DNA from 3 places in the Pseudorhodoferax sp. LjRoot39 genome. Region 2 is predicted to be linked to each of the others. Evidence: predicted binding sites of a transcription regulator. Region 2 holds the regulator's gene; each other region holds the start of a gene.

Region 1 (9,366 bases), 2.9 Mb from region 2:
GGGTCTGGCGCGCGGCTTCGCCGAACACCCATTCGCCGATCTGGATGATCATGCCGTTGGCCTCGGCGATGGGCACGAAGTCCATCGGCGCCATGCGGCCGCGCTGCGGATGGCGCCAGCGCAGCAGCGCCTCGGCCATGTGCACCTCGCCGCTGGCCAGCGCGACGATGGGCTGGTACTCGACACTGAACTGGCGCGCCGACAATGCGCCATGCAGGTCGTTGGCGACGCGGGCGCGCAGCTGGGCGCCTTCCTGCAACGCCGGCGTGAAGTAGCCGAAGCGGTTGCGCCCACCGTCCTTGGCAGCGTAGAGCGCCTGGTCGGCCTGGCGCAGCAGGTCGTCCACGGTCTGGCCATCGCCAGGGTAGAAGGTGATGCCGATGCTGGCACTCACGAAGGCGGGCTCATCGCCGAGGTGGAAGGCGCGTGCCAGCTCGCGCAGAATGGCCTGCACGATGCGCTCGACTTCGCGCACCTCGCGCAGTTCGGGCAGCACCACGGTGAACTCGTCTCCGCCCATGCGGGCCACGGTGTCGGAGGCGCGCACGCAGCGGCTGATCCGCTGCGCGGCCTCGACCAGCAGGCGATCGCCGCCCTCGTGGCCCAGCGTGTCGTTGACGGCCTTGAAGTGGTCCAGGTCGATGAACAGCAGCGCCAGCTGCAGCCGTTCGCGGTCGCACCGCAGCATGTGCTGGCCCAGCCGGTCGCGCAGCATGCGGCGGTTGGGCAGGCCGGTCAGTGCGTCGAAGTTGGCCTGGTGCCAGATCAGTGCCTCCGCTTCCTTGCGCTGCGTGATGTCGGTGTGCGTGCCCACCATGCGCAGCGGCTTGCCGTGTGCATCGCGGCTGATCACCATGCCGCGCGCAAGCACCCACTTCCAGCTGCCGTCTGCGCACAGCACCCGGTGTTCGTTCACGTAGCTGGGAGCGTGGCCTTCCAGGTGCGCCCGGCGGTCGTGGAGCATCCGAGCCTTGTCGTCCGGGTGCGTGCGCTGGTCCATGGCGTGCGGGGTGGGGCGCAGGTCGTGCGCGCCGAAGCCGTACATCTCCAGGCAGCGGCGCGACATCCTGGCCACGCCCTCGGCGAGGTTCCAGTCCCAGACGCCGTCGCCGGTGCTCTCCAGCGCGAGCTTCCAGATCTCGTCGCGCCGACGCAGTTCGGCCTCGGCGCGCACGCGTTCGGTGATGTCTTCCACCGTGCCTTCGTAGAACAGGATGTGGCCGGCGGCATCGCGCACCACGTGGGCGTTCTCGCTGACCCAGATGCGTTCGCCGGTCTTGTGGCGGTAGACCTCGGAGACGAAGCCGCGCACGTAGCCCTGGCGCTCGAGCAGGTCACGGAAGACCGTGCGGCGCGACGGCTCCACATACCACTGGCGGGCGATGTCCTGCATCGCGGCGATGAGTTCGGCCTCGTGCGTGTAGCCGTTCAGCTGCACCTGCGCCGGGTTGGCGCGGATCTGCCGGCCATCGGGCGAGGACCGGTACGCCCCGATGGGCAGGAAGTCGAACAGCGTCGAGAAATCGACGGCCTGGGCTTGTGTGGCGGCGGGCACCAGTGGGCTAGGTGGGTCGGCGGTTTCCATGCGCGGCGTATTGTTCCGACGAATCGTGCAAGTGCGCACATGCATTCGTGTACTTTTGCACGGTATGGGCTGGAGCATTCCCTAGCTGCGGCGCAGGGCGATGCAGCCCGCCAACGCCACGCCGGCCAGCGCCAGCGGAAAGCCCAGCAAGGGCGAATGGTCCAGCAGCCAGCCGGAGGCGGCCGAGGCACAGGTGCTGCCCAGGGTGTACGACAGCACCAGCACGGCCGTGCTGTTGACCAGCGTGATGCCCTGCTCGCGCGCGCCGATGTCGATCATGGCCAGCGTGTAGAGGCTGCCGGCCGCACCGCCCCAGGTGAAGGCCAGCAGCCAGGCCAGCCAGCCCAGTTGTGCGACGAAGGGCATCGCGCAGGTCGCGACCAGCGTGACGGTGGCCAGAGTGCGCATGAGCCGGCGCCGGCCCTGCGCCGGGTCGGCGAAGCGGTCGGCCAGCATGCCGACGGGCAGCATCAGCACGGCACTGCCCAGGCCGCTCGCGGAGACCAGCAGCGCCGCGGCCGCGGCCGTCAGGCCCAGGCTCAGGCCGTACAGCGGCAGCACCGAGGTGATGCCTGCCTCGAAGAAGCCACCGACGAAGCCGGCCAGCATGATCACCGGGTGCGCGCGCAGCGCGGCCCAGACACCGCGCAGGCCGACGTGGGCCGCGTGTGCATCGTCTGCCGGTGGCACGCGCGGGATCAGCAGGCTGGCCAGCAGCCCGGCAGCCATGCAACCCACGGCGATCCAGGGTGCGGCGGGCGCGTCGGCGCCGACCCAGACCAAGAGGGCCGGGCCGATCACGAAGGTCGCGCCCACCATGGTCTCGAACAGGCCCACGTTGCGCCCGCGCGTGCGCGCGGTCGAGAACTCGGCCACCAGCGCCTCTGCCAGCACCCAGCGCAGGCCCGAGGCCGCGCCGGCCAGCATCTCAAGTGCGAACCAGACCGGCAGTTCGCGCGTGAGCGCGAAGCCGCAGCAGGCCAGCGCCGGCACAGCCGCCGACAGCCATAGCGTCTGCCTGCGCCCGAGCGCGCGCGTGACCCAGGAAGAGAACGGCGTGACCAGGAAGATCGCCGCCCAGCCGGTGGCCGCGAACAGACCGGCCAGGGTGCTGGAGACCGCCGCGCCCTTGAGTTGCAGCAGCAGCCAGGGCGTGACCATGAAGTAGCCGACCAGTTCCAGGAAGGTGGAGACGAAGAGGGCGACAAGGCCCAGCGCCGGGGCGCGTGCGGCAGGCATGGCAGAAGGCATGGAGGATGCGAGGGGCGGGCGATTGTCGCCAAGGCCGGCCCTCCTATAATCGCGCGCTTCCGAGGAGCGTTGCAGCGCCAGCATGGCGCGAGGCTCGGATTCCATTCGCAACGACGCTCGCCCACGCTCCGTGCGGTGAGTTCATTCCCCCAAAGCGTGGTCGTCTTCAACCTGTCCCTTCCCGGGACCACGGAGCCGTCATGAACGCCCCTGCCTCTTCCAAGCAACTGCTGAACACCGATTGCGCCATCGCCGACCTGGGCCTCGCCGCCTGGGGCCGCAAGGAAATCGCCATCGCCGAAACCGAAATGCCCGGCCTGATGGCCATCCGCGACGAGTTCGCCAAGAGCCAGCCGCTCAAGGGCGCGCGCATCACGGGCTCGCTGCACATGACGATCCAGACCGCCGTGCTGATCGAGACGCTGCAGGCGCTGGGCGCGCAGGTGCGCTGGGCCTCGTGCAACATCTTCTCGACGCAGGACCACGCCGCCGCCGCCATCGCGGCCTCCGGCACGCCGGTGTTCGCCATCAAGGGCGAGTCGCTGGTCGACTACTGGGACTACACGCACCGCATCTTCGAATTCACGGGCAAGAACGACGGCCCCAACATGATCCTGGACGACGGCGGCGACGCCACGCTGCTGATGCACCTGGGCGCCAAGGCCGAGAAGGACATCAAGGCCCTGGGCCGCGCCAAGAGCGAGGAAGAGAAGATCCTGCACGCCGCCATCAAGGCCAAGCTCAAGGTCGATCCGACCTGGTACAGCCGCCGCCTGAAGAACATCATCGGCGTGACCGAAGAGACCACCACCGGCGTGCACCGCCTCAACGAGATGTCGGCCAACGGCACGCTGCAGATGCGCGCCATCAACGTCAACGACTCGGTGACCAAGAGCAAGTTCGACAACCTGTACGGCTGCCGCGAGTCGCTGGTGGACGGCATCAAGCGCGCCACCGACGTGATGATCGCCGGCAAGGTGGCCGTGGTGGCCGGCTACGGCGACGTGGGCAAGGGCTCGGCCCAGGCCCTGCGCGCGCTGTCGGCCCAGGTCTGGGTGACCGAGATCGACCCGATCAACGCGCTGCAGGCCGCCATGGAAGGCTACCGCGTCGTGACCATGGAATACGCCGCCGACAAGGCCGACATCTTCGTCACGACCACCGGCAACAAGGACGTGATCCGCTACGAGCACATGGTGGCCATGAAGGACCAGGCCATCGTCTGCAACATCGGCCACTTCGACAACGAGATCGACGTCGCCGCGCTGGAAAAGAACTGCCAGTGGGAAGAGATCAAGCCTCAGGTCGACCACGTGATCTTCCCGAAGGTCGGCCGCAAGCCAGGCAAGCGCATCATCCTCTTGGCCAAGGGTCGGCTGGTGAACCTGGGCTGCGGCACGGGCCACCCGAGCTACGTGATGTCGTCCTCGTTCGCGAACCAGACCATCGCCCAGATCGAGCTCTACACCAAGCCCAAGGAATACAAGGTCGGCCAGGTCTACGTGCTGCCCAAGCACCTGGACGAGAAGGTTGCCCGCCTGCAGCTGTCCAAGCTCGGCGCGCAACTGAGCGTGCTGACCAAGGAGCAGGCCGCCTACATCGGCGTGCCGGTGCAGGGCCCGTACAAGCCCGACACCTACCGCTACTGATGGCGGCGGGCCTGGGCATGCGTGCCGACCAACTGCTGGTGGACCGCGGCCTGGCCGCATCCCGCTCGCAGGCCCAGCGGCTCATCGCCGCCGGCCTGTCCTGGCGCGTGGGCAACGGGCCCTGGAAGGCCGTTGCCAAGAACCGCGACGAACTGCCGGAGGCGGCCGAGCTGCAGCTGGCGGATGCGGCCGAGTCGCGCTACGTCTCGCGCGGCGGACTCAAGCTCGAAGGCGCTCTGCAGTCCAGCGGCGTCGACCCGGCCGGCCTGGTCTGCCTGGATGTCGGCCAGTCCACGGGCGGCTTCACCGACTGCCTGCTGCAGCACGGTGCGGCGCATGTCGTGGGCGTGGACGTGGGCCACGGCCAGGTCCATGCGCGGGTGCGCGCGGACGAGCGCGTGGACTGCATCGAGGGCGTGAATGCGCGCGCGCTGCAGGCCGAACACCTGGGCGATGCGCTACCTGCGGAGGGCTTCGGCCTCATCGTGGGCGATCTGTCCTTCATCTCGCAGACGCTGGTGCTGCCTGCCGTCGTGCCGTTCTTGGCCGACGACGGCGCATTGCTGATGCTGGTCAAGCCGCAGTTCGAACTGCAGCCCGGACAGGTGGGCAAGGGCGGCATCGTGCGCGACGAGAGCCTGTACCCCGTCGTGCGCGCGCGCATCGAGGCCTGCTGCGCCGAGCTGGGCCTGGCGGTGGCCGGCTGGTGGGACAGCGCGATCAGCGGGGGCGACGGCAACCGCGAGTTTTGGATCCTGGGGAGAAAGCAAGCATGAACACGGGCACGCAACCGGCCACGCCGGTCAGCTACGAGTTCTTTCCGCCGAAGACGCCCGAGGGCGCGGTCAAGCTGCGCGGCGTGCGCCAGGCGCTGTACGCGCGCAAGCCGCAGTTCTGCTCGGTCACCTACGGCGCCGGTGGCTCGACGCAGCAGGGCACCTTTGGCACCGTGGGCGAGATCCTGGCCGAGGGCGTGGACGCGGCCTCGCACTTCTCGTGCATCGGCGCCACCAAGGAGACCGTGCGCACGCAGCTGGCCGAGTTGCGCGCCATGGGTGTCAAGCGCCTGGTGGCGCTGCGCGGCGACCTGCCCAGCGGCTACGGCGCGGGCGGCGAGTTCCAGTACGCGAGCGACCTCGTGGCCTTCATCCGCGCCGAGACCGGAGACGCCTTCCACATCGAGGTGGCGGCGTACCCGGAAGTGCATCCGCAGGCGCGCTCGCCCGAGGCCGACCTGCAGGCCTATGCGGCCAAGGTGCGTGCGGGGGCCGACTCGGCCATCACGCAGTACTTCTACAACGCCGACGCCTACTTCCGCTTCTGCGCGGACAGCCAGCGCCTGGGCCTGGACGTGCCCATCGTGCCGGGCATCATGCCGATCGGCAGCTCCACGCAGCTCATGCGCTTCTCGGATGCCTGCGGTGCCGAGATCCCGCGCTGGATCCGGCTGCGGCTGCAGGCCTTCGGCGACGACACGGCCTCCATCAAGTCCTTCGGCCTGGACGTGGTGACCACGCTGTGCGAGCAGTTGCTGCGCGGCGGTGCGCCGGGGCTGCACTTCTACACGATGAACCAGTCGGTGGCCACGCTGGAGCTCTGCCGGCGCCTGGGCCTGTAGATCGTTTGACACAGCGCAAGCCGGCGGCGGGTTCGGGCCGCCGGTGCCGCGCTGTTTGAGGCGCATCAAGTCGCGCACGCCACGGTCCTTCTGTAATCGGTCTCGGGAGTGTTCCCGGACCGATGACAGAGAAAAGACCATGAACAAGCAATTGATCGCCGCGGCCGTGCTGGGCCTGGCGGTGGCGGCCCCCGCAATCGCACAAAGCACCGCGACCGGACCCTGGCAGGTGCGCGTGCGCGCCGTGCACCTGAACAGCGACAACGGCGACAGCACGGGCCTGGGCTTGTCCATCAACAACAAGACCATCCCCGAAGTCGACATCAGCTACTTCTTCACGCCCAACATCGCCGCCGAGCTGGTGTTGACGATCCCGCAGAAGCACGACCTGCGTTCCAACGGCACCACCATCGGCACGCTGCGCCACCTGCCGCCCACGCTGACGGCGCAATACCACTTCAACCCGACCGGCAGTGTGCGGCCCTACGTGGGTGCCGGCGTCAACTACACGCGCTTCAGCTCGGTGCACCTGCCGGCCGGCGTGGGCATCGACCGCAGCAGCTTCGGCGGCGCGCTGCAGCTGGGCGTGGACATTCCGCTGCCGTACAAGAACCTGGTGCTGAACTTCGACATCAAGAAGGTCTGGCTGGGCACGGACGTGAAGGTCGCGGGCACCAAGGTCGGCAGCTTCGACGTGGACCCCGTGCTGTTCGGCGTGGGCCTGGGCTGGCGCTTCTAGCCGATGCCCAGGGCCAGAGCCAGCGCATGGCCCTGGCGCCGCAGCCGGCGCGAGCTTGGCGTCAGCCGCGCCTGCTGTTGCACGAGGTGTTGCGCCTCGGCCAGCTGACCGCCGCGCGCAAGTGCGTCGATGTAGATCTGCTGGAACAGATCGCGCTGCGCGTGGCTGCCGCCGATCTCGCGCAGGCGGGGCAGGGCGCGGGCCAGTCCATACGCTGCGTCCGCATGCTGCCCGCGCGCATGGGCCACGAGGCCCTGGGCCGCTGGCAGGGCGATCTCTCGCCAGTGATGATCTTCGGCCGCGCGCTGCGCGAGGTTGGCCAGCAACTGGCCGGCCTCGGGCCGGCCTGCGCGCGCCAGGCCGTAGAGGTACTGCAGATCCAGGAAGGCCAGCACCTGGTCGGCCACGCGCGGGGCAAGCCAGGTCGCCAGCTCCTGCCAGCGTGCACCCACGTCGGCGCCGGCCAGTTCAAGCCGCGCGAGCAGCGAGACCGCGTTGATCTGGTCCTGCGAGTAAGCCGGCAGCACGCCCCAGACCTGTTCGTCGTACAGCCGCAACGCATCGTCGAACTGTTCCAGTTCGATTGCGAACAGCGCGGCATGCCACCAGTTGTGCGTACGCATGAAGGAGTTCAGGCCGGCCCAGTGCGGTGCCATCGCCGCCATGAATTGTTGGCCTTCCGCGATTCGCCCCTCGGTCAGCATCACGTGCGCGAGCGCGTGGTGTGCCCAGGGCTCACCGGGTTCGCCTGCGAGTGCCTGCCGCGCGGCGGCCTCGGCCTCGTCCAGGAAGTGACATTGCTCCCAGCCAAAGGCCAGCATGCCGTGCAGCTGCGGCACGTCGCCAGCGGCTGGCAGTACGGCGCGCGCCAGCCGCAGCATGCCGGGCGCATCGCCGCGGTTGAACAGGTGGTACTGGCCGAGCTTGACGGAGACCAGGTCGCGCGGACATTCGACGGCCTGTTCTTCGTGCAGCGTGATGGCGCGGGCGATGTCGCCGGCCACCCAGGCCGCGACGGCGGCCACGAAGCGCTGTTCGCGCGGCGTCGTCCTTGCGGCCGCGGCTTGCGCGCGCTCCACGTGCGGCCTGGCGGCAGCTGGCGCACCGGGCGTCTCGGCGAACATCTGCAGCGCTGCGGCGTAGGCCTGCACGAGCGCAGCGGACTCGCTGTCCGCGATCTCCAGCAGCGCCACCGCGCGTGGCTCGTAGCGCAGCAGGCCCTGCACGAAGTCGTCGACGCGCGCAAGGCTCGCCGCGTCGTCCAACGTGACGGGGTTGCCCAGGCTGTCGACGGGCATGCCGGTCAGCTCAACCCCAGGACAGGGCGCCCAGGTCGTTGGCGAAGATCGGCAGGCTGGTCCACAGGCCCTTGACGTTCTTCTTGGCGATGGTGGGGAACTGCGGCTGGTACAGAAAGCCGTTGGCCGCGTCCGTGGCCAGCAGGCGCTGGGCGTCGCCGAGCAGCTTGTTGCGCTCGGCCAGGTTGCCCGTGGCCATGAGCTTGTCGTACAGCGCGCGGTACTCCTTGGAGTCGTAGCCCCAGTAGTAGTCGGGCTTGGCGTAGTTGTTGAGGTCGAAGGGCTCGACGTGCGAGACGATGCTCAGGTCGAAGTTGAAGCCGCCGCCGTAGGTGCCCGACAGCCACTGCGCCCATTCCACGTTCTGCGTCTTCACGGCGATGCCGATCTTGGCCAGCTGCGCCGTGATGACCTCGCCGCCCTGGCGGGCGTACGGGGGCGGCGGCAGCGTCATGGTCAGTTCCAGCGGCGTCTTGATGCCCGACTCCGCCATCAGCTTCTTCGCCTTGTCCAGGTCGAAGGGGTTGATGCCCGTGGTGTCCACGTAGCCCGGCGCGCCGGGCACGTAGTGGCTGCCGATGGGCGTGCCGAAGCCGTCGGCCGCGCCGTCGATCACCATCTTGCGGTCGATGGCGGCCAGGATGGCGCGGCGCACGCGCAGGTCCTTGAGCGGGCCGCGGCGGTGGTTGAAGGCCAGGATGGTTTTGGCGCGCGAGCCGGCCAGGATGGTCTGGAACTGCGGGTTGCCCTTGAACTGCGCGACCACGCGCGTGGCGATGCGCGGGAACGCGTCCACGTCGCCGGCCAGCAGCGAGGCGGCCTGGGCGGCCGGGTCGGAGATGAAGCGGAAACCGATGCGCGAGAGCTTGGCCGCGGCGGGGTTGCGGTAAGCCGCCCACTTGCGCAGCCACAGCGCCGAGCCCTTGTTGTAGCTTTCGAGCTGGTAGGGGCCGGTGCCGACGGGCTTGGCGGTGTTGGTGTCCACGCTCTTGGGCTCGACGATGACGGCCGTGGCCTGGCCCAGCGCGAACGGCAGGTCGGGGTCGATCTCCTTGTTCAGCAGCACCACGGTGTAGTCGTCGACCGCCTGCACACCCAGGTTGGCGAAGGTGCGCTTGTCCTTGTTGGTGCTCTTCTCGCCGCCGGCACGTTCGAACGCGAACTTGACGGTCTGCGCGTTGAAGGGCTCGCCGTTGTGGAACTTGACGTCCTTGCGCAGCCGGAAG
Region 2 (9,366 bases):
TTCAGCGCGGAGCAGATCCGCGTGCTGGCGTCCTACGTCTGGGGCCTGTCGAACCGTTGAGGCTGCCATGAGCGCGGAGCGCAAGCTCATTCCCATCCAGCCCGAGTCCGAACTGGTCCCGCTGTTCGAGGCCCAGAAGACGGTCTACCCGCGCACCGTCGCGGGCTTCTTCCAGAACTGGCGCTGGGCCCTGGTCTGGCTCACGCAGCTGGCCTTCTACGGCACCGCCTGGCTGCAGTGGGGCGAGCGGCAGGCGCTGCTGTTCGACCTGGAGGCGCGGCGCTTCTACATCTTCGGCCTGGTGCTGTACCCGCAGGACTTCATCTACCTGGCGGGCCTGCTGGTGATCTCGGCCCTGTCGCTGTTCCTGTTCACGGCCGTGGCTGGCCGGCTGTGGTGCGGCTTCTCGTGCCCGCAGACGGTGTACACCGAGATCTTCCTGTGGATCGAGCGGCGCATCGAGGGCGACCGCGGTGCGCGCATGAAGCTCGATGCGGCCCCGCTGTCGATGGAGAAGTTCGTCAAGAAGTGGTTCAAGCACACCGCCTGGATCGTCTTCGCGCTGTGGACCGGTTTCACCTTCGTGGGCTACTTCACGCCGATCCGCGAGCTGGCCATGTCCTTCATCACCACGACCATGGGCCCGTGGGAGGTCTTCTGGGTGCTGTTCTACGGCCTGGCCACTTACGGCAATGCCGGCTTCCTGCGCGAGCAGGTCTGCAAGTACATGTGCCCCTATGCGCGCTTCCAGAGCGCGATGTTCGACCGCGACACGCTGATCGTGAGCTACGACAGCGCCCGCGGCGAGCCGCGCGGCAGCCGCCCGCGCAACGCCGACGCGGCGGCGCGCGGCCTGGGTGCCTGCATCGACTGCACGCTGTGCGTGCAGGTCTGTCCGACCGGCATCGACATCCGCAAGGGCCTGCAGTACGAGTGCATCGGCTGCGGCGCCTGCGCCGACGTCTGCGACGGCGTGATGGACAAGATGGGCTACGCGCGCGGCCTCGTCAAGTTCACGACGCAACAAGGGCTGGCCAAGGGCTGGAGTCGCGCGCAGATCTGGCGCAGGGTGTTGCGCCCGCGCGTGCTGGTCTATGCCGGCGTGCTGCTCGCGATCTCGCTGGGCCTGGCCGTGAGCCTGGCGCTGCGCACGCCGTTCAAGGTGGACGTGGTGCGCGACCGCGGTGCCATGGCGCGCATCGTGGCCGGCGGCGCCATCGAGAACGTCTACCGGCTGCAGATCATGAACGCCACCGAGTCGCAGCAGCGCTTCGCCATCGCCGCGAGCGGGCTGCCCGGGCTCGTCGTCACATCCGAGCCCGAGGTCGAGGTCGACGCCACGGCCTCGCGCTGGGTCGCCGTGCGCCTGCAATTGCCGCTGCAGCAGGGCGGGGCGGCCGGTGGCTCGCACCCCATCCTTTTCGAACTGCGCATGCTGGACGGCAACGAGCAGGTGCGCGAGAAGTCCGTGTTCCTGGTTCCCCGGTGAGGAGACTCTGATGCAAGAACAACAGCAAGCGAGCCGCGTCGTGCGCCCCTGGTGGCGCTACGGCATGGTCTGGATGGTGATCGGCGGCCCGCTGGTGGTCGTGGTAGCCGGCATCGCGACGGCGGTGATCGCCTTCCGCGGGGCCGACCCGGTGGTCACGGCGCCGCCGGCGCAGGTCGCGGCCGAGGATGCCTTCGACCTGCAGCCCGCGATGGCGGGGCGCAACCACGCGGCGACCGGCGGCGTGCCGGCGCGGCGCTGAGGCAGGCCATGGCCGCGCGGCGCTGGATGTGGATCGCCTGGCCGGCCTTCCTGGCCGCCGGCGTGTTGGAGATCATCGTGTTCGCGCTGGTCGATCCGCACGACCTGCACTGGCTGGGCCGGGCGCTGGACTGGTCGGCGATGGCGGTCTACACCGCGAGCTTCTTCGCGTTCTGGGTGGTGGCCATGGCGGGCAGCGCGCTCACGCTGCTGCTGGCGACACCGGAGACGGTCAGTGGCAGACCTGGGGATTGACGATGCGGGCAAGCGCATCGGCATCGAGGATGCGCAGGTGCCGCTGCTTGACCTCGACGGTGCCGTCCTCCACGAACTTGGAGAAGGTGCGGCTCACGGTTTCGAGCTTGAGGCCCAGGTAGCTGCCGATCTCCTCGCGCGTCATGCGCAACACGAGTTCGCTGCGCGAGAAGCCGCGGGCATGCAGGCGCTTGACCAGGTTCAGCAGGAAGGCCGCCACGCGCTCCTCGGCGCGCATGCTGCCCAGGAGCAGCATCACGCCGTGTTCGCGCACGATCTCGCGGCTCATGATCTTGTGCACGTGGTGCTGCAGCGCGTTGACCTCGCGCGAGAGCTCTTCGAGCCGGTCGAAGGGCATCACGCAGACCTCGGCGTCTTCCAGCGCCACGGCGTCGCAGCTGTGCTTGTCGTTGACGATGCCGTCCAGGCCGATGATCTCGCCGGCCATCTGGAAGCCCGTCACCTGCTCGCGGCCGTCGTCGGTGGCCACCGTGGTCTTGAAGAAGCCGGTGCGGATCGCGTAGAGCGAGACGAACTTCTCGCCACTGTGGAACAGCGTGGCGCCGCGCTTCACGGACTTGCGCGTCGCGACCACTTCGTCGATGCGCTCGAGTTCCTGCTGGTCCAGCTGCATGGGCATGCACAGCTCACGCAGGTTGCAGTTGGAACAGGCGACTTTGATGGTGTGCGGCAGCATGGCGTCCTTTCATGACGTGACGCAAATTGTCTCAAAAATGAGCGAACAAAGGCTTGATCTTGATCAAGGTCTGGTCAGGTCGACGCAGGCACAGTCCAGAGTCTGAGGATTTCCCATGACGACTCCACTGGCTTGCCCTGCTGCCCACGCCATTCCCACCGAGGTGCTGCAGCGCTTCGACCGGCCCGGCCCGCGCTACACCTCCTACCCCACGGCCGACCGCTTCGTCGAGGCCTTCGGCCCGGACGACCTGCAGCAGGCGCTGGCGCAGCGCCGCCACGGCGGGGCGGGGCGGGCCTTGCCGCTCTCGCTGTACGTGCACATCCCGTTCTGCGAGTCGCTGTGCTACTACTGCGCCTGCAACAAGATCATCACCAAGCGCCATGAGAGGGCCGCGCCCTACCTGGACTACCTGGCGCGCGAGATCGACCTGTACGTGGCCGCGCTGGGCGAAGGCCAGCCGGTCTCGCAGCTGCACCTGGGCGGTGGCAGCCCGACCTTTCTGAACGATGCCGAACTGGCCCGGCTCATGGACCTCTTGCGCAGCCGCTTCGCGCTGGCGCCGGGCGGCGAATACGCCATCGAGATTGACCCGCGCACCGTGGACGCTGCGCGGCTGCAGCACCTCGCGGCGCTGGGCTTCAACCGGCTGTCGTTCGGCGTGCAGGACTTCGACCCCGCCGTGCAGAAGGCCGTGCACCGCGTGCAGCCCTACGCCCAGGTGGAGCAGCTGGTGCACAGCGCGCGCGGCCTGGGCTTCGAGTCCATCAATGTGGACCTGATCTACGGCCTGCCGCTGCAGACCCCGGCCTCGTTCGCGCAGACGCTGGAGCAGGTCGTCGCGTTGCGTCCCGAACGCATCGCGCTGTATGGCTATGCGCACCTGCCCGAGCGCTTCAAGCCGCAGCGCCGCATCCATGCCGAACAGCTGCCCGACGGCGCGGCGCGGCTGGCCATGCTGGGCGCGGCGCTGGCGCGTTTCGAAGCCGCCGGCTACGTCTACGTGGGCATGGACCATTTCGCGCTGCCCGGCGACGCGCTGGCCGTGGCCAAGCGCCAGGGCCGGCTGCACCGCAACTTCCAGGGCTACAGCACGCAGCCCGATTGCGACCTGATCGCGCTGGGCGTGTCGGGCATCGGCAAGATTGGCGCCAGCTACACGCAGAACGCCAAGACCATGGAGCAGTACTGCGACCTGCTGGACCAGGGTGCGCTGCCCGTGGTGCGCGGGCTGGCGCTCACGCGCGACGACCTGTTGCGCCGCAGCGTGATCATGGCGCTGATGTGCCAGGGCGCGCTGCAGTTCGAACCCGTCGAGCTGGCCTGGCTGATCGACTTCCGCCAGTATTTCAGAGCCGAACTGGAGCAGATGCGCGTGCTGCAGGACGACGGCCTGGTGCAGATCGACGCCCAGGGCCTGCAGGTCACGGCGACGGGCTGGTACCTGGTGCGCGCCGTGGCCATGGTGTTCGACCGCTACGTGCAGGCCGACCGCACCCGCGCGCGCTTCTCGCGCATCCTGTAATGGAACCACCCCGTTTGAACGGCTCACTGCGTGCAGCCATTCCATCCCCCTCCAGGGGCGCCGCCAGCGGCCGGGCAGAGCCCGTTCCGCGGCGTCCGCTGGCATGGCCTGCTCCGCGGCCTTCGGAGCAGTGGCTTGCGTCCCAGTTTCGTGTCCTGCGGGTGGCGCGCCAGCGCAATGGATAACTGAGATGGCCGCCGAACTGGGCATGACGGCGCTGCTGATGGGTCTGGCCGGCGGCCCGCACTGCGCGCTGATGTGCGGCGCGGCCTGTGCTGGCATCGGCCGCGCCGCCGGGCCGCAGGGCGGCCGCGCGCTGGCGCAATTCCATGCCGGCCGGGCCGCCGGCTACGCGGCCATGGGCGCGCTGGCCGCCTGGTCCATGCAGGGCCTGGGCTGGCTGGGCGGCGCCAGCGTGGCCTTGCGGCCACTCTGGAGCTTCGTGCACCTGGCCGCCATCGCGCTGGGGCTGGTGCTGTTGCTGCAGGCACGCCAGCCGGCCTGGCTGGAACGCCAGAGCCGGGCGCTGTGGCAGCGCGTGCGCGCGCTGGCGCCGCGGCGTGGCGGCAGTTTCCTTGTGGGCCTGGCCTGGGCGCTGATGCCCTGCGGCTTGCTGCAGGCGGCGCTGCTGACGGCGGCGCTCGCGGGCGATGTGGCCCGTGGTGCGGGCGCCATGCTGGCCTTCGCGGCCGGTTCCGCGCTGTCGCTGTGGGCGGCGCCCTGGCTGGTGCTGCGCCTGCCGGCGCTGGCCGGCGGGCCGCACGGCGTGCTGGCCGGTCGGGCGGAGGCACTCTCGGCCTGGGGCACGCGCCTGGCCGGCCTGGCCTTGCTGGGCAGTTCTTCCTGGGCGCTGTGGCACGGCCTTGTGCACGCACAGGCGCCCTGGTGCCTGCCGCGGTAAGCAACTGCGCTCCTGCTGGCACCACACCGCCGCCACATGGCGGCGGCATGCAATGCGCCAGGTGCAGTCGCCTCGTCGCCATCTGTCTATGACCGGCATTCTGGAGGCGACAGCCGGCCGGGGGATGCATGTCATCGCTGAAGTCCTGCCACGTAGCATGCATGCACGAAAGGGGGCTACAAGAAATAGCACACATGCACCTGGTTTCGCCATCGATACGTACCGGCCGCTGAATGGTCGGATCGCCAGAGCGCTGCCGGTCTCGCGCTGACCGCCTGCGCGAATCGCAGGGTGCACTCGTCGCCGCACGGGCCTTGCACGCTGCGCAGTTCATCGAAGGAGTACGCCATGAGATTTCAGCTTGGCATGGTCGCCGCAGCGGCGTTGGCCGGCCTGGGAACGGGAGCCCACGCGCAGGGCCAGGCCGATTCGATCTTCTCGCTGTCGGGCTTCGGCACCGCCGGCTTGGTGAGTACCAGCAGGGACGGGGCCGATTACGTGATTCCGGGCCAGGTCCGCGGCGGCAACAAGTCGTCCTGGAGCGGCGAAGTCGACAGCAAGCTCGGGGTGCAGCTCGGTGCCAAGTTCAACAACCAGTTCTCGGCCACGGTGCAGGTGCTCAGCAAGCAGGATGGCGACGGCAGCTTCTGGCCCGACATCGAATGGGCCTTCGCCAAGTGGCAGGTCACGCCCGGTCTGGCGCTGCGCGTCGGGCGCATCGGCGGGCCGTTCTTCGCGGTGTCCGATTTCCGTGACGTGGGCTATGCGAACACCTGGCTGCGCCCGCCCATCGATGTCTACGGCCAGGTGCCGGTCAGCCATTTCGACGGCGCCGACGTGAGCTGGCAGACCAGCGTGGCCGGCAAGACGCTGACGCTGCAGGCCTTCGGCGGCAAGGCCTCGTCCACCGTCGAGACGGTCAAGGTGGAGATCAAGTCGCTGGTCGGCGTCAACGCCACGCTGGAGCTGGTGGACGGCCTGAACCTGCGGCTGGGCCACGCGACGGGCAAGCTCACGGTGCATTCGACCGGGGCCGCCCAGCTTGTGAGCTTGCTGCGGCAGACACCGTTCGCCAGCGTGGGCGACGAGATCGACCCGACCGACAAGCGCGCCAGCTTCAGCGGCATCGGGCTGAGCTATGACGTGGGCAACTGGGTGGCCATGGCCGAGTACACCAAGCGCAAGACCAAGTCCTTCATCCCCGACACCACGGGCTGGTATGCGACGCTGGGCTACCGCATCGGCAAGTTCACGCCCTATGCCACGCTGTCGCGGCTCAAGACGGACGACACCAACGTCAACAACACCATCCCGGCCGTTCTGCCGCAGCGTGCGCTGGTGGATTACGCGGTGGGCCTGCAGAGCACGCCGCAGAAGACCATCGGACTGGGCGTGCGCTGGGATGCCATGCGCAACATCGCCGTGAAGGCCCAGATCGACAGCATCAAGACCACCGGCGCCGGCCAGTTCTACAACGCACTGCCGAGCTTCTCCGACAAGCGTGTCAGCGTCTACAGCCTGGCTGTGGACTTCGTGTTCTGAGGGGGCGCCGCATGAACCGCATCAGAATCCTCTGCACGCTGGCGCTGTCCGCTGCCGCGTTGTCCGCCCAGGCCCAGGTGGCCGTGGTGGTCGGCGCCAAAAGCGCCACGGCGGCCATGACGGCCGACCAGGTCGCAAGCATCTTCCTGGGCAAGAGCAACCAGTTGCCCAGCGGCGCGGCGGCAGCCGCCGCCGACCTGCCCGAGAGTGCCGCGGTGCGCGAGCAGTTCTACACCAAGGTCACGGGCAAGTCCTCGGCCCAGGTCAAGGCCGGCTGGTCGCGGCTGGTGTTCTCGGGCAAGGCCACGCCGCCCAAGGAACTGGCCAGCGCGGCCGATGTGAAGAGCTTCGTGGCGGCCAATCCGGACGCCATCGGCTACATCGAGAAATCGGCCGTCGATGGCTCGGTGAAGGTGGTGTTGAACGTGGATTGACGGCATGCCGCTCGGCGGTTCCGGTGCCGGCAGGCCGGAGCCGCTGCAGCGGCCACCCTGGAGCTTGGCATGAATCTGAAAACACGCATCGTGCTGTTGCCCGTCCTGGCGGCCGTGCTGTTCGGCATCGGCATCGCGGTGGTGCTGTTCTTTGCGACGCGCACGCAGGGTGCGATCGACCATGTCGGGGACGTCTCGCACCCCTACCTGGACGCGTCCAACACATTCGCCAGCCAGCTCGAAGGCCTGGGCAACACGGTGCAGAGCGCCGTGGCCGAGGGCGAGAAGAAGCGGCTCGACGAGGCGGCCGAGCGTGCCGCCGCCATGCGCAAGACGCTGGCGCGCATCCAGGCCATCCACGGCAAGGCCGAGGCGGCAGCGCAGCTCGAGCGCGACTTCGAGACCTACTACGCCGCGGCCGTGGAGACCGCGCAGCTGTTCCTGGGCATCAAGCAGGGCGACCAGGCCGGCTCCATCCCGCGCATGCAGGCGGCGCTCAAGCGCCTGGAAACCGAGCTGGGGACGATGCAGAAGGATGCCGGCACCAGCTTCGACGAGGACCTGGCGCGCGCCGAGACCGGCGTGCGTTCCGGTGTGGTGGTGACCGTGGCCAGCGGTCTCGTCGTGGTCGCCGTGCTGGCGCTGGGCTCGTGGCTGCTGATCGCCAACATCTGGCGCCAGCTCGGCGGCGAGCCGCAGTACGCGCGCGACGTGATGCGCCAGATGGCCGAGGGCGACCTGTCGCAGTCGATCAAGGTGGCAAGCGGCGCCGATGCCAGCCTGCTGGCGGCGGTGCGCGACATGGCGCAGGGCCTGGCCGCCATCGTCGCCAACGTGCGCGGCGGCACCGATGCGATGACCGTGGCCTCGCGCGAGATCGCGGCCGGCAACCAGGACCTGTCCGAGCGCACCGAGCGCCAGGCCAGCTCGCTGGAGCAGACCTCCTCGCACATGCAGCAGCTGACCGAGACCGTGCGCCAGAGCGCCGATGCGGCGCGCCAGGCCAACCAGCTGGCCGGCTCGGCCGCCAGCGTGGCGCAAAAGGGCGGCGAGCTGGTGAGCCAGGTGGTGACCACGATGGAGGACATCAGCGCCAGCTCGCGCAAGATCGGCGACATCATCGGCGTGATCGACGGCATCGCGTTCCAGACCAACATCCTCGCGCTGAACGCTGCGGTGGAGGCGGCACGCGCGGGCGAGCAGGGCCGTGGCTTCGCGGTGGTGGCCAGCGAGGTGCGTTCGCTGGCGCAGCGCAGCGCCGCGGCGGCGCGCGAGATCAAGGTGCTGATCGGGACCAACGTGGCGCGCGTGGGCTCGGGGGCGCTGCTGGTCAAGGACGCGGGCGCCACCATGGGCGAGATCGTGGCCAGCGTGCAGCGCGTGTCCGACATCATCGGCGAGGTGACGGCCGCCTCGACCGAGCAAAGCCAGGGCATCGCCGACGTGAACCAGTCCATCGTGCAGCTGGACCAGATGACGCAGCAGAACGCCGCGCTGGTCGAGCAGGCCGCCGCCGCCGCGGGCAGCATGCAGTCGCAGGCCGGCAACCTGCAGCAGGCGGTCGAGCGCTTCCGGCTCGGGGCGGTGGCGGCACCTGTGGCGCAGACCGCGCAAGCCGTGTCGACCTATGCCATGGCCACGACATAATGTTCCGATGCCAGGCCGCGTGCTGTTTTCGCCATGGATGACAAGAGCTCGCAGTTGATCGATGTCGGTCAACTCCGGCGCGGCCTGTTCATCCAGCTCGACCTGGGCTGGATGGACCATCCCTTCCCACGCGGCAGTTTCAAGATCACCTCGAGCAACCAGATCCGCACTATCCGCGCGCTGGGCCTGACGCAGGTGCGTTACTTCCCCGACCGCAGCGATCCCGAGGAGCCGCCTTCGGATTTCGGCGGTCTCTCCAGCAGCGGCGATGTGCGCTCCGAGGACGCGGTGCAGGACCGGCTGCAGGCCGAGGCCCGCGCCCTGCAGGCGCAGCGGCACCAGCAGCTCGCGACCCAGCAGGCCAACCTGCAGCACTGCGAGCAGCGCTTCGGCGAAGTGGTGCAGCTGTACCAGCGCGTGGTCGAGGAACTGCCCGCACGGCCCGTCGCCATGCGCGAGCAGTGCGAGGCGCTGGTGGCCCGCTGCGTGGCCGAGATCCTGGTCGATGGCGAGGCCACGATCCGCCTGTTGTCCGAGGGCACGGGCGAGAGCCAGGCCACGCACCCGGCCAACACCATGGTGCTGGCCCTGCTGCTGGGCCGGGCCCTGGGCCTG
Region 3 (9,366 bases), 830 kb from region 2:
GTGCAGACATGGATGAACTTCGGGAACAAGAACATGGAACGCCGCCCGACGGGTCGGCCGGCCGGCATTGTGGCCCAAGTCGGGCGTTCGCCCTCGGCTTCACCGCGCCATGCGAAAGACGGTCGGACGCCCGACCATAATCCGCCCGCCAACAACCACGGGAGAAGACATGCACAAGCGAGATTTCCTGGCCGGCGCCGCGCTGGCCGCCGTCGGTACGGCCCGGGCCCAGGGTGCCGCCAAGCCGGCCGCTGGCGGCCAGCCCACGCTGCTCACGGTGGGCGGCGCGATCGGCAAGGGCAACCGCGGGCCGCTGGACAAGGCGCTGGACCAGATGATGGCCAAGCACAAGGTGCAGTTCAGCACCGCCTTCGCCTTCGACGGCGCGGCGCTGCAGCGCCTGGCGCGCGTGCACATCACGCCCACGCTGGAGTACGACAACAAGAAGCACAAGCTGAGCGGCCCGCTGCTGACCACCGTGCTGGCCGAGGCAGGCGCCGACCTCAAGGCCCCGCTGCGCCTGGGCCTGCGCGCGGTCGATGGCTACAACGCTGTCATCTCGCTGGCCGACGCGCAGGCCTACCGCATGATGGTGGCCACGCACCTGGACGACCAGCCCATGGCCCTCGGCGGCCTGGGCCCGCAATGGGCGGTGTACGACGCCGACAACCTGCCGGCCTTCAAGGACAAGCCCGTGCACGAGCGCTTTGCGCTGTGCCCCTGGGGCGTCTACTACATCGACGTCGCGCTGCAGGGCTGAGCGCCCTGCCCTGACGCATCAGTCGCGCTCGCGGTCTTCCAGCGCGCGGTTCAGGGCCAGCGCACCCAGCGTGCAGGCCGCGCCCGACAGCAGGTAGACGCTCACATAGCCCAGCCCGAAGTGCGCCGACAGGCCCAACGCCACCAGCGGCGCGAAGGCTGCGCCGAACAGCCAGGCGATGTCGGAAGTCAGCGCCGCACCCGTGTAGCGGTAGCGCGGCGCGAAGTTGGCCGTCACCGTGCCGGACGACTGGCCATAGGACAGCCCGAGCAGGATGAAGCCCAGCAGGATGAACACGTCCTGGCCCAGCGTGCCGCCATCGAGCAGCGTGGGCGCGAAGCCGCTGAACACCGCGATCATGGTGGCCAGCGTGCCCAGCGTGCGGCGGCGACCATAGCGGTCGGCCAGCCGGCCCGACAAGGCAATGCTGCCCGCGCACAGGAAGCCGCCCAGCACCTGGATCAGCAGGAAGCCGACGATGGACTGCTCGGTGTACAGCTGAATCCACGACAACGGGAAAACCGTGACCAGGTGGAACAGCGCGTAGCTGGCCAGCGCCGCGAAGGCGCCGATGAACACGTTCGCGCCCTGCGTGCGCACCAGTTCGGTGGCGGAGACGGGCTCGAGTTCGCGCTGGTTCAGCTGCTCCTCCACGTCCTCGGCCACCACCAGCCGCAGCCGCGCGAACAGCGCCACCACGTTGATCGCGAAGGCGACGAAGAAGGGGTAGCGCCAGCCATAGTCGAGGAAGTCGGCATGCGACAGCGCGCCATACAGGTAGGCGAACAGTGCGCTGGCCAGGATGAAGCCGATCGGTGCGCCCAACTGGCCCAGCATGGCATACCAGCCGCGCCTGCCCTTGGGCGCGTTCATCGCCAGCAGCGACGGCAAGCCGTCCCAGGAGCCACCCAGGGCCAGCCCCTGGCCGATGCGCAGCGCGGCCAGCAGCCAGACCGCCGTGAAACCCAGGCTCACGGTGCCGGGCAGGAAGGCGATGCCCGCAGTCGAGGAGCCGAGCAGGAACAGTGCAATGGTCAGTTTGGTGGCCCGGCCCCAGCGGCGCTGGATGGCCATCGAGACCACGGTGCCGATCGGCCGCGCGATGAAGGCCAGCGCGAACAGCGCGAACGACCACAGGATGCCGTCGAGCCGCTGCATGTGCGGGAAGAACACCGCAGGAAACACCAGCACTGAGGCGATGCCGTAGACAAAGAAGTCGAAGTACTCGGAAGTCCGGCCGATCACCACTCCGACGGCGATGTCGCCCGGGTCGACATGGTTCTCGGTTTCAGGAAAGCGCCCGTGCTGGCGCTCGTCGAAGGAAATGGGAAGGGTTGCTGCTTGGCTGATGCTGGACATCGAGCGGTCTCCACTGGGTTTGCCACTTGCCTATCGAGAGGCCACTATATACCGTGGCATGTGGGCGCCGCGCTTGATGTAGGACAAAACGTCCAATCGCCCAAGCCATGAAGCCCGGATACATTTCCGGGTTATCTGCAACCCGGAGTAACCCGCAGAGGGTTGCCCGAACCCCCGTTCAACAGCATGCGCCTACTGAACCTCCTCCGAGCACCACTTCTACTCGCCATGGCCGGCCTGCTGGCCGGCTGCAGCAAGATGGTCGTGCTCTTTCCAGCCGGCGACGTCGCGGCCCAGCAAGGTCGGCTGGTGGTCATCGCCACGCTGCTGATGCTGCTGATCGTGGTGCCGGTGATCTTCCTGATCCTGCTGTTCGCCTGGCGCTACCGCCAGGACGGCAAGCACGCCCAGACCGACTACGACCCCGAGTGGCACCACTCCACCAAGCTCGAGCTGGTGATCTGGTCGGCCCCGCTGGTCATCATCATCGCGCTGGGCGCGCTGACCTGGATCAGCACCCACCAGCTTGACCCGTACCGCCCGCTGGACCGCATTGCCGCCGGCAAGCCCATCCCCGAGAACACCAAGCCGCTGGAAGTGCAGGTGGTCTCGCTAGACTGGAAGTGGCTGTTCTTCTACCCCGAGCAAGGCATCGCCACGGTCAACGAGCTGGCCGCGCCGGTGGACCGCCCCATCCTGTTCAAGCTGACCTCCAGCCACACGATGAACGCGTTCTACGTGCCCGACCTGGCCGGCATGATCTACACCATGCCCGGCATGCAGACCGAGCTCAATGCGGTGATCAACAAGCCCGGCGTGTACAAGGGCATGTCCTCGCACTACAGCGGCGCGGGCTTCTCGGGCATGACCTTCAAGTTCCACGGCCTGTCCAACGAGGACTTCGACAAGTGGGTCGCCAAGGCCAAGGCCGAAGGCCAGCCGCTCACGCGCAACGCCTACCGCGACCTCGTCAAGCCCAGCGAGCGCAACCCCGTGGCGCTGTTCTCCACGGTCGAGGACGGTCTGTACCAGCGCGTGCTGAACCTGTGCGTCGAGGACGGCCAGACCTGCATGCACGAGACGATGGCCAAGGATGCCCAGCGCGCCCAGGCCCAGACCGCCGCCCGCAAGCTCGCCGCCGCATCGGAGGATGCCCTGTGCACCGCCGCCACGCGCACCGATCTCCAGGAATTCTGATCCATGGCCATGACCGAACACACGACCGCGCCTGCACACTGGTTGCTGGGCCGCATCACCTGGGACTCGATTCCGATGTCCCACGAACCCATCCTGCTGTGGACCTTCATCGCCGTCTGCCTGGGCGGCCTGTTCGTGCTCGTGCTGCTCACCAAGTTCCGCCTGTGGGGCCCGATGTGGCGCGACTGGCTGTGCAGCATCGACCACAAGAAGATCGGCATCATGTACATGGTGCTGGGCATCGTGATGCTGCTGCGCGGCTTCGCCGACGCCGTGATGATGCGCCTGCAGCAGTCCATGGCCTTCGGCGAGAACCTGGGTTACCTGCCGCCGCACCACTACGACCAGGTGTTCACGGCCCACGGCGTGATCATGATCTTCTTCGTGGCCATGCCCTTGGTCACGGGCCTCATGAACTACCTCGTGCCGCTGCAGATCGGCGCGCGCGACGTGGCCTTCCCGTTCCTGAACAACTTCAGCTTCTGGATGACCACGGCCGGCGCCATCCTCGTGATGGTCTCGCTGTTCCTCGGTGAGTTCTCCACCTCGGGCTGGCTGGCGCTGTCCAACCTGGGCCACCAGAACCCCGGGGTCGGGCTGGACTACTACATCTGGTCATTGCAGATCGCGGGGGTGGGCACCACGCTGTCAGGCATCAACCTGCTGGTGACCATCGTGAAGATGCGCGCGCCCGGCATGGACATGATGAAGATGCCGATCTTCACCTGGACCGCGCTGTGCACCAACGCGCTGATCGTGGCCTCGTTCCCGGTGCTGACGGCCGCCCTGGTGCTGATGAGCCTGGACCGCTACCTGGGCACCAACTTCTTCACGAACGACCTGGGCGGCAACCCCATGCTGTACGTGAACCTGATCTGGATCTGGGGCCACCCCGAGGTCTACATCCTGGTGCTGCCGGCCTTCGGCGTGTTCTCCGAAGTCGTGGCCACCTTCAGCCGCAAGCGCCTGTTCGGCTACACCTCCATGGTCTACGCCACCGTGTGTATCACCGTGCTGTCGTACCTGGTGTGGCTGCACCACTTCTTCACGATGGGCTCGGGCGCCAGCGTGAACGCCTTCTTCGGCATCACCACCATGATCATCTCGATCCCGACCGGGGCGAAGATCTTCAACTGGCTGTTCACCATGTACCGCGGCCGCATCCGCTTCACGGTGCCGATGCTGTGGACGGTGGGCTTCATGGTCACCTTCGCCATCGGTGGCATGACGGGCGTGCTGCTGGCCGTGCCGCCCGCGGACTTCGTGCTGCACAACAGCCTGTTCCTGATCGCCCACTTCCACAACGTGATCATCGGCGGCGTGGTGTTCGCCATGTTCGCGGGCATCAACTACTGGTTCCCCAAGGCCTTCGGCTACAAGCTCGACGAGTTCTGGGGCAAGGTCTCGTTCTGGTGCTGGCTGGTCGGCTTCTGGGTGGCGTTCACGCCGCTGTACGTGCTGGGTCTGATGGGCGTCACGCGCCGCGCCAACCACTTCGAAGATCCTTCCCTGCAGATCTGGTTCGTGATCGCCGCCTGCGGCGCCGGCATCGTCGCCCTGGGCATCGGCGCCTTCCTGGTCCAGCTGGGCGTGAGCTTCCTCAAGCGCGACCAGCTGCGCGACCACACGGGCGACCCGTGGGACGGCCGCACGCTGGAGTGGGCCACCTCCTCGCCCCCGCCGCAGTACAACTTCGCCTTCACCCCGGTGGTGCACGACGTGGACGCCTGGTGGGACATGAAGAAGCACGGCTACAAGCGCCCGCTGTCCGGCTTCCAGGCCATCCACATGCCGCTGAACACGGGTTCCGGCGTGGTGCTCTCGGTGCTCTCGCTGATCTGGGGCTTCGCGCTGATCTGGCACATGTGGCCGCTGGCCATCGCCTCGTTCGCGGCCATCGTGATCGGCGCCATCGTCCACACCTTCAACTACAAGCGCGACTACCACATTCCGGCCGCTGAAGTGGTCACCACGGAAAACGCGCGCACCCAACTGCTGGCACAACATGGCTGATCTGGCTCACCACGGCGCGCACGGCGCCACCGCAGCGCGCGAGTACCACCTCGCGCACGAACCGCACCCGGAGAACGGCACCGCGCTGGGCTTCTGGCTCTACCTGATGAGCGACTGCCTCATCTTCGCCGCGCTGTTCGCCACCTGGGGCGTGCTGGGCCGCAGCTTCGCCGGCGGCCCCGGCGGTGCCGAACTGTTCGACCTCAAGCTGGTGGCCCTCAACACGGCCTTCCTGCTGCTGTCGTCCATCACCTTCGGCTTCGCCATGCTGCGCAAGCAGGTCAACGACAAGAGCGGCACGCTGATCTGGCTGGCCGTCACGGGCCTGTTCGGCCTGGCCTTCCTGGCCGTGGAGCTCTACGAGTTCCACCACCTGATCCACGAAGGCGCCGGCCCGCAGAGCAGCGCCGCCATGTCGGCCTTCTTCGCGCTGGTCGGCACGCACGGCCTGCACGTGACCTTCGGCTCGATCTGGCTGGTCGTGCTCATGGTGCAGATCGCCAAGCACGGCCTGATCCACGAGAACAAGCGCCGGCTGATGTGCCTGTCCATGTTCTGGCACTTTCTGGACGTCGTCTGGATCGGCGTCTTCACCTTCGTCTACCTGATGGGAGTGCTGTGATGGCCTCTGATACCCACGCACACCACGGCCAGCACGATGACCACCACGGCGACGTCGGTCCGCACAGCTCGATGCGCGAGTACGTGATCGGCTTCGTGCTGTCCGTCATCCTGACGGCCATCCCGTTCTGGCTGGTCATGGCCAACGTGATCCAGGACCGCACCACGGCCATCCTGGTGCTGGGCGGCTTCGCCATCGTGCAGGTGCTCGTGCACATGGTGTACTTCCTGCACATGAACGGCAAGGTCGAGGGCGGCTGGACCATGCTGTCCACCATGTTCACGGTGGTCTTCGTGGCGATCGCGATCGCCGGCACGCTGTGGGTCATGTTCCACATGAACGCCAACATGATGCCTTCGCACGGCGAGCACCAGCAGCAACCTGCTGCGGCGCACCAGCACCACACGCAATGACGCGTGCGCGCGGCCTGCCCTGGGTGCTGCTGGCCGCCGCCCTGCTGAGTGCGGTGTTCATCGCGCTGGGCACCTGGCAGGTCCAGCGCCTGGGCTGGAAGAAGGGCCTGATCGCGCGCACCGAGGCGCGCGTCAGCGCCACGCCGGTGGCCCCGCCGGACGCGCGGGCCTGGCCCGCCATCCAGGCCGCACCCCTGGATTTCGAGTACCGCCGGCTGCGTCTACAAGGCGAATTCCTGCACGCCAACGAGGCCCTGGTGCAGGCCAGCACCACGCTGGGCGCCGGCTTCTGGGTGCTCACGCCGCTGCGCCTGCAGGACGGCAGCATCGTGCTCGTCAACCGCGGCTTCGTGCCACCCGACCGGCGCGACCCCGCCAAACGCGAGGCCGCGCCGCCGGCCGGCCCGGTCAGCGTGACCGGCTTGCTGCGCATCAGCGAACCGCATGGCGGCTTCCTGCGCGAGAACGACCCGGCCGCCAACCGCTGGCATTCGCGTGACGTGGCGGCCATCGCCGCCGCGCGCGGCCTGCCCGCCGACCGCGTCGCGCCCTACTTCGTCGATGCGCAGGCGACGCCTGCCGGCCAATGGCCCGTGGGCGGGCTCACGGTGCTGCGCTTCACCGACAACCACCTGGTCTATGCGCTGACCTGGTTCGCGCTGGCGGCCATGGTGGCGGCCGGCGGGTGGTATGCGTGGCGCTCGACGCGCCGCTCGCCGGACTGACAATCCGGCCCCATGCCTCTTTCCACCACCGGCGCCGCACGTCCTTCAGCGCCCTCTCCCGCGCGTCCGGCCGGCCCCGACAAGGCGGCCGGCCTCAAGAACCTGCAGCAGCTGATCCAGCTGCGCTGGATCGCCGTGTTCGGCCAGGTGCTGACCATCGAGGTCGTGCACTACGGGCTGCGCATCGCGATCCCGGTCGAGCCCATGCTGACCGTGCTGGGCTGCCTGGTCGCCTTCAATGTGCTGTCGCAACTGCGCGCGCGCACGGGCCGGCGTGTGACCAATGTGGAGCTGCTGGTCGCGCTGCTGGTGGACGTGGCCGCGCTCACGGCCCAGCTCTACCTGTCCGGTGGCGCGACCAACCCCTTCGTGTTCCTGTACCTGCTGCAGGTGATCCTGGGCGCCGTGCTGCTGCCGGCCTGGGCCACCTGGACCATGGTGGGCGTGACCTCGGCCTGCTTCGCCGCGCTGGCGCTGTGGGCCCAGCCGCTGGCACTGACACCCGACCACCACCGCGGCCTGGCCAGCCCCTACATGATGGGAACCCTGGTCAGCTTCGCGCTCACGGCTGCGCTGCTGGTGACCTTCATCACGCGCATCGTCGGCAACCTGCGCGAACGCGACGGGCGCCTGGCCGCTCTGCGCCAGCGCGCGGCCGAGGAGGAGCACATCGTGCGCATGGGCCTGCTCGCATCCGGCGCCGCGCACGAGCTGGGCACGCCGCTGTCCACGCTCGCGGTCATCCTGGGCGACTGGCAGCACCTGCCGCACTTCAGTTCCGAGCCCGAACTGGCTGACGACGTCGCCGAAATGCAGGCCCAGGTGGCGCGCTGCAAGGCCATCGTGAGCGGCATCCTGCTGTCGGCCGGCGAGGCACGCGGCGAATCCTCGCGCGCCACCACGCTCCATGCCTTCCTGGACGACGTGGTCACGCGCTGGCGCCAGCGCCGGCCCTGCCCCGGCCTGCGCTTCGACAACGCGTTCGGCGACGAACTGGCCATGGTGGCGGACTCGGCCATCCAGCAGATGATCGGCAACGTGCTGGACAACGCGGCCGAGGTCTCGCCCCACCACGTGGACCTGCGGGCCGCGCGCAGCGGCGACACCCTGGTGCTGACCGTGCGCGACCGCGGCCCGGGCTTCGCGCCGCAGATGTTGCAGCAGCTCGGCAAGCCCTACCAGTCCAGCAAGGGTCAGCCCGGCCGCGGCCTGGGCCTGTTCCTGGTCGTCAACGTGGCGCGCACGCTGGGTGGGCACGTGGCCGCGCGCAACCTGGAAGGCGGCGGCGCCGAGCTGCGGATCACCCTGCCGCTGTCGGCCATTGCCCTGCTGGAGGAAGATAGCGCCGATGACCGATGAGCCCCTGGAACGCCGCCTGCTGATCGTCGAGGACGACGCCGCCTTCGCCCGCACGCTGGCCCGCTCGTTCGAGCGGCGCGGCTATGCCGTGCGCGTGGCGACGGGCCTGGAGCAGCTGCTGGTGCAGCTGGAGGACTTCGCGCCCACCCATGCCGTGGTGGACCTCAAGCTCGCCGGCGAGGCCTCGGGCCTGGCCTGCGTGCAGGCGCTCAGCGCGCGCGACGAGGCCATGCTGATCGTGGTGCTGACCGGCTTTGCCAGCATCGCCACCGCCGTGGAGGCGATCAAGCTCGGCGCCTGCCACTACCTGGCCAAGCCCTCGAACACCGACGACATCGAGGCCGCCTTCGGCCGCGCCGAGGGCACGACCGAGGTCGAGCTGACCAACCGCCAGAGCTCGATCAAGACGCTGGAATGGGAGCGCATCCACCAGATGCTGGCCGAAACCGGCTTCAACATCTCCGAGACCGCACGCCGCCTGGGCATGCACCGGCGCACGCTGGCGCGCAAGCTCGAGAAGCAGCAGGTGAAATAGCGCGCGCGTCCTGCAGCCCGTCCGCGCAGGCCTGCTGTCAGCGCGGGCGCAGGCAGTCGGTGTGGTGCGGGTTCTTCAGCGCGCGGCGCGCGTAGTAGTCGAAAGCCACCGCATTGCGCTTGGGCCGCAGGATCCAGTCGTGCGCCTCCTGGCCCAGGCGCGGGTCGATCGTCTGCACCTCGCCGGCGGACATGGCCAGCAGCTGCATGCGCGCCGCACGCTCGAACGCGATGGCCAGCACACAGGCCTCCTCCACGCTGGTGGCGGCCACCAGCAGGCCGTGGTGCGACAGCAGCAGCGCCCGCTTGTCGCCCAGGGCGGCCGAGATGAATTCGCCCTCCTCGTTGCCCACCGGAATGCCCGGCCATTGGCCGACGAAGGCC

Evidence for each region. The regulator FNR, encoded in region 2, switches genes on or off when oxygen is low (the NO sensors DNR and NnrR bind a similar motif). The targets are predictions, from matches to a motif close to TTGATNNNNATCAA.
Region 1: ACSQ4M_RS12895 (OmpW/AlkL family protein) is a predicted target of FNR. The motif match lies at 6,159-6,172, and genes of this name have one in related genera.
Region 3: cyoA (ubiquinol oxidase subunit II) is a predicted target of FNR. The motif match lies at 2,193-2,206, and genes of this name have one in related genera.

The regions. Positions count from the first base shown of each region.
Region 1 is NZ_CAXUQL020000001.1:2,719,134-2,728,499, forward strand. Features, by position in the region: gene ACSQ4M_RS12870 (putative bifunctional diguanylate cyclase/phosphodiesterase) at 1-1,555, opposite strand, end outside; gene ACSQ4M_RS12875 (MFS transporter) at 1,667-2,824, opposite strand; S-adenosyl-L-homocysteine riboswitch at 2,892-2,962, shown strand; gene ahcY (adenosylhomocysteinase) at 3,037-4,485, shown strand; gene ACSQ4M_RS12885 (TlyA family RNA methyltransferase) at 4,503-5,261, shown strand; gene metF (methylenetetrahydrofolate reductase [NAD(P)H]) at 5,258-6,103, shown strand; gene ACSQ4M_RS12895 (OmpW/AlkL family protein) at 6,243-6,842, shown strand; gene ACSQ4M_RS12900 (tetratricopeptide repeat protein) at 6,839-8,140, opposite strand; gene ACSQ4M_RS12905 (ABC transporter substrate-binding protein) at 8,151-9,366, opposite strand, start outside.
Region 2 is NZ_CAXUQL020000001.1:5,592,776-5,602,141, reverse strand. Features, by position in the region: gene ccoP (cytochrome-c oxidase, cbb3-type subunit III) at 1-60, shown strand, start outside; gene ccoG (cytochrome c oxidase accessory protein CcoG) at 68-1,489, shown strand; gene ACSQ4M_RS26040 (nitrogen fixation protein FixH) at 1,500-1,751, shown strand; gene ACSQ4M_RS26035 (hypothetical protein) at 1,760-2,005, shown strand; gene fnr (fumarate/nitrate reduction transcriptional regulator Fnr) at 1,983-2,702, opposite strand; gene hemN (oxygen-independent coproporphyrinogen III oxidase) at 2,818-4,227, shown strand; gene ACSQ4M_RS26020 (sulfite exporter TauE/SafE family protein) at 4,418-5,128, shown strand; gene ACSQ4M_RS26015 (porin) at 5,477-6,670, shown strand; gene ACSQ4M_RS26010 (hypothetical protein) at 6,682-7,104, shown strand; gene ACSQ4M_RS26005 (methyl-accepting chemotaxis protein) at 7,174-8,751, shown strand; gene ACSQ4M_RS26000 (HD-GYP domain-containing protein) at 8,785-9,366, shown strand, end outside.
Region 3 is NZ_CAXUQL020000001.1:4,760,525-4,769,890, reverse strand. Features, by position in the region: gene ACSQ4M_RS22270 (NADPH-dependent FMN reductase) at 1-10, opposite strand, end outside; gene ACSQ4M_RS22265 (molybdopterin-dependent oxidoreductase) at 170-760, shown strand; gene ACSQ4M_RS22260 (MFS transporter) at 779-2,119, opposite strand; gene cyoA (ubiquinol oxidase subunit II) at 2,348-3,316, shown strand; gene cyoB (cytochrome o ubiquinol oxidase subunit I) at 3,326-5,329, shown strand; gene cyoC (cytochrome o ubiquinol oxidase subunit III) at 5,322-5,951, shown strand; gene cyoD (cytochrome o ubiquinol oxidase subunit IV) at 5,951-6,364, shown strand; gene ACSQ4M_RS22235 (SURF1 family protein) at 6,361-7,089, shown strand; gene ACSQ4M_RS22230 (ATP-binding protein) at 7,102-8,448, shown strand; gene ACSQ4M_RS22225 (response regulator transcription factor) at 8,438-8,983, shown strand; gene ACSQ4M_RS22220 (aldolase) at 9,021-9,366, opposite strand, start outside.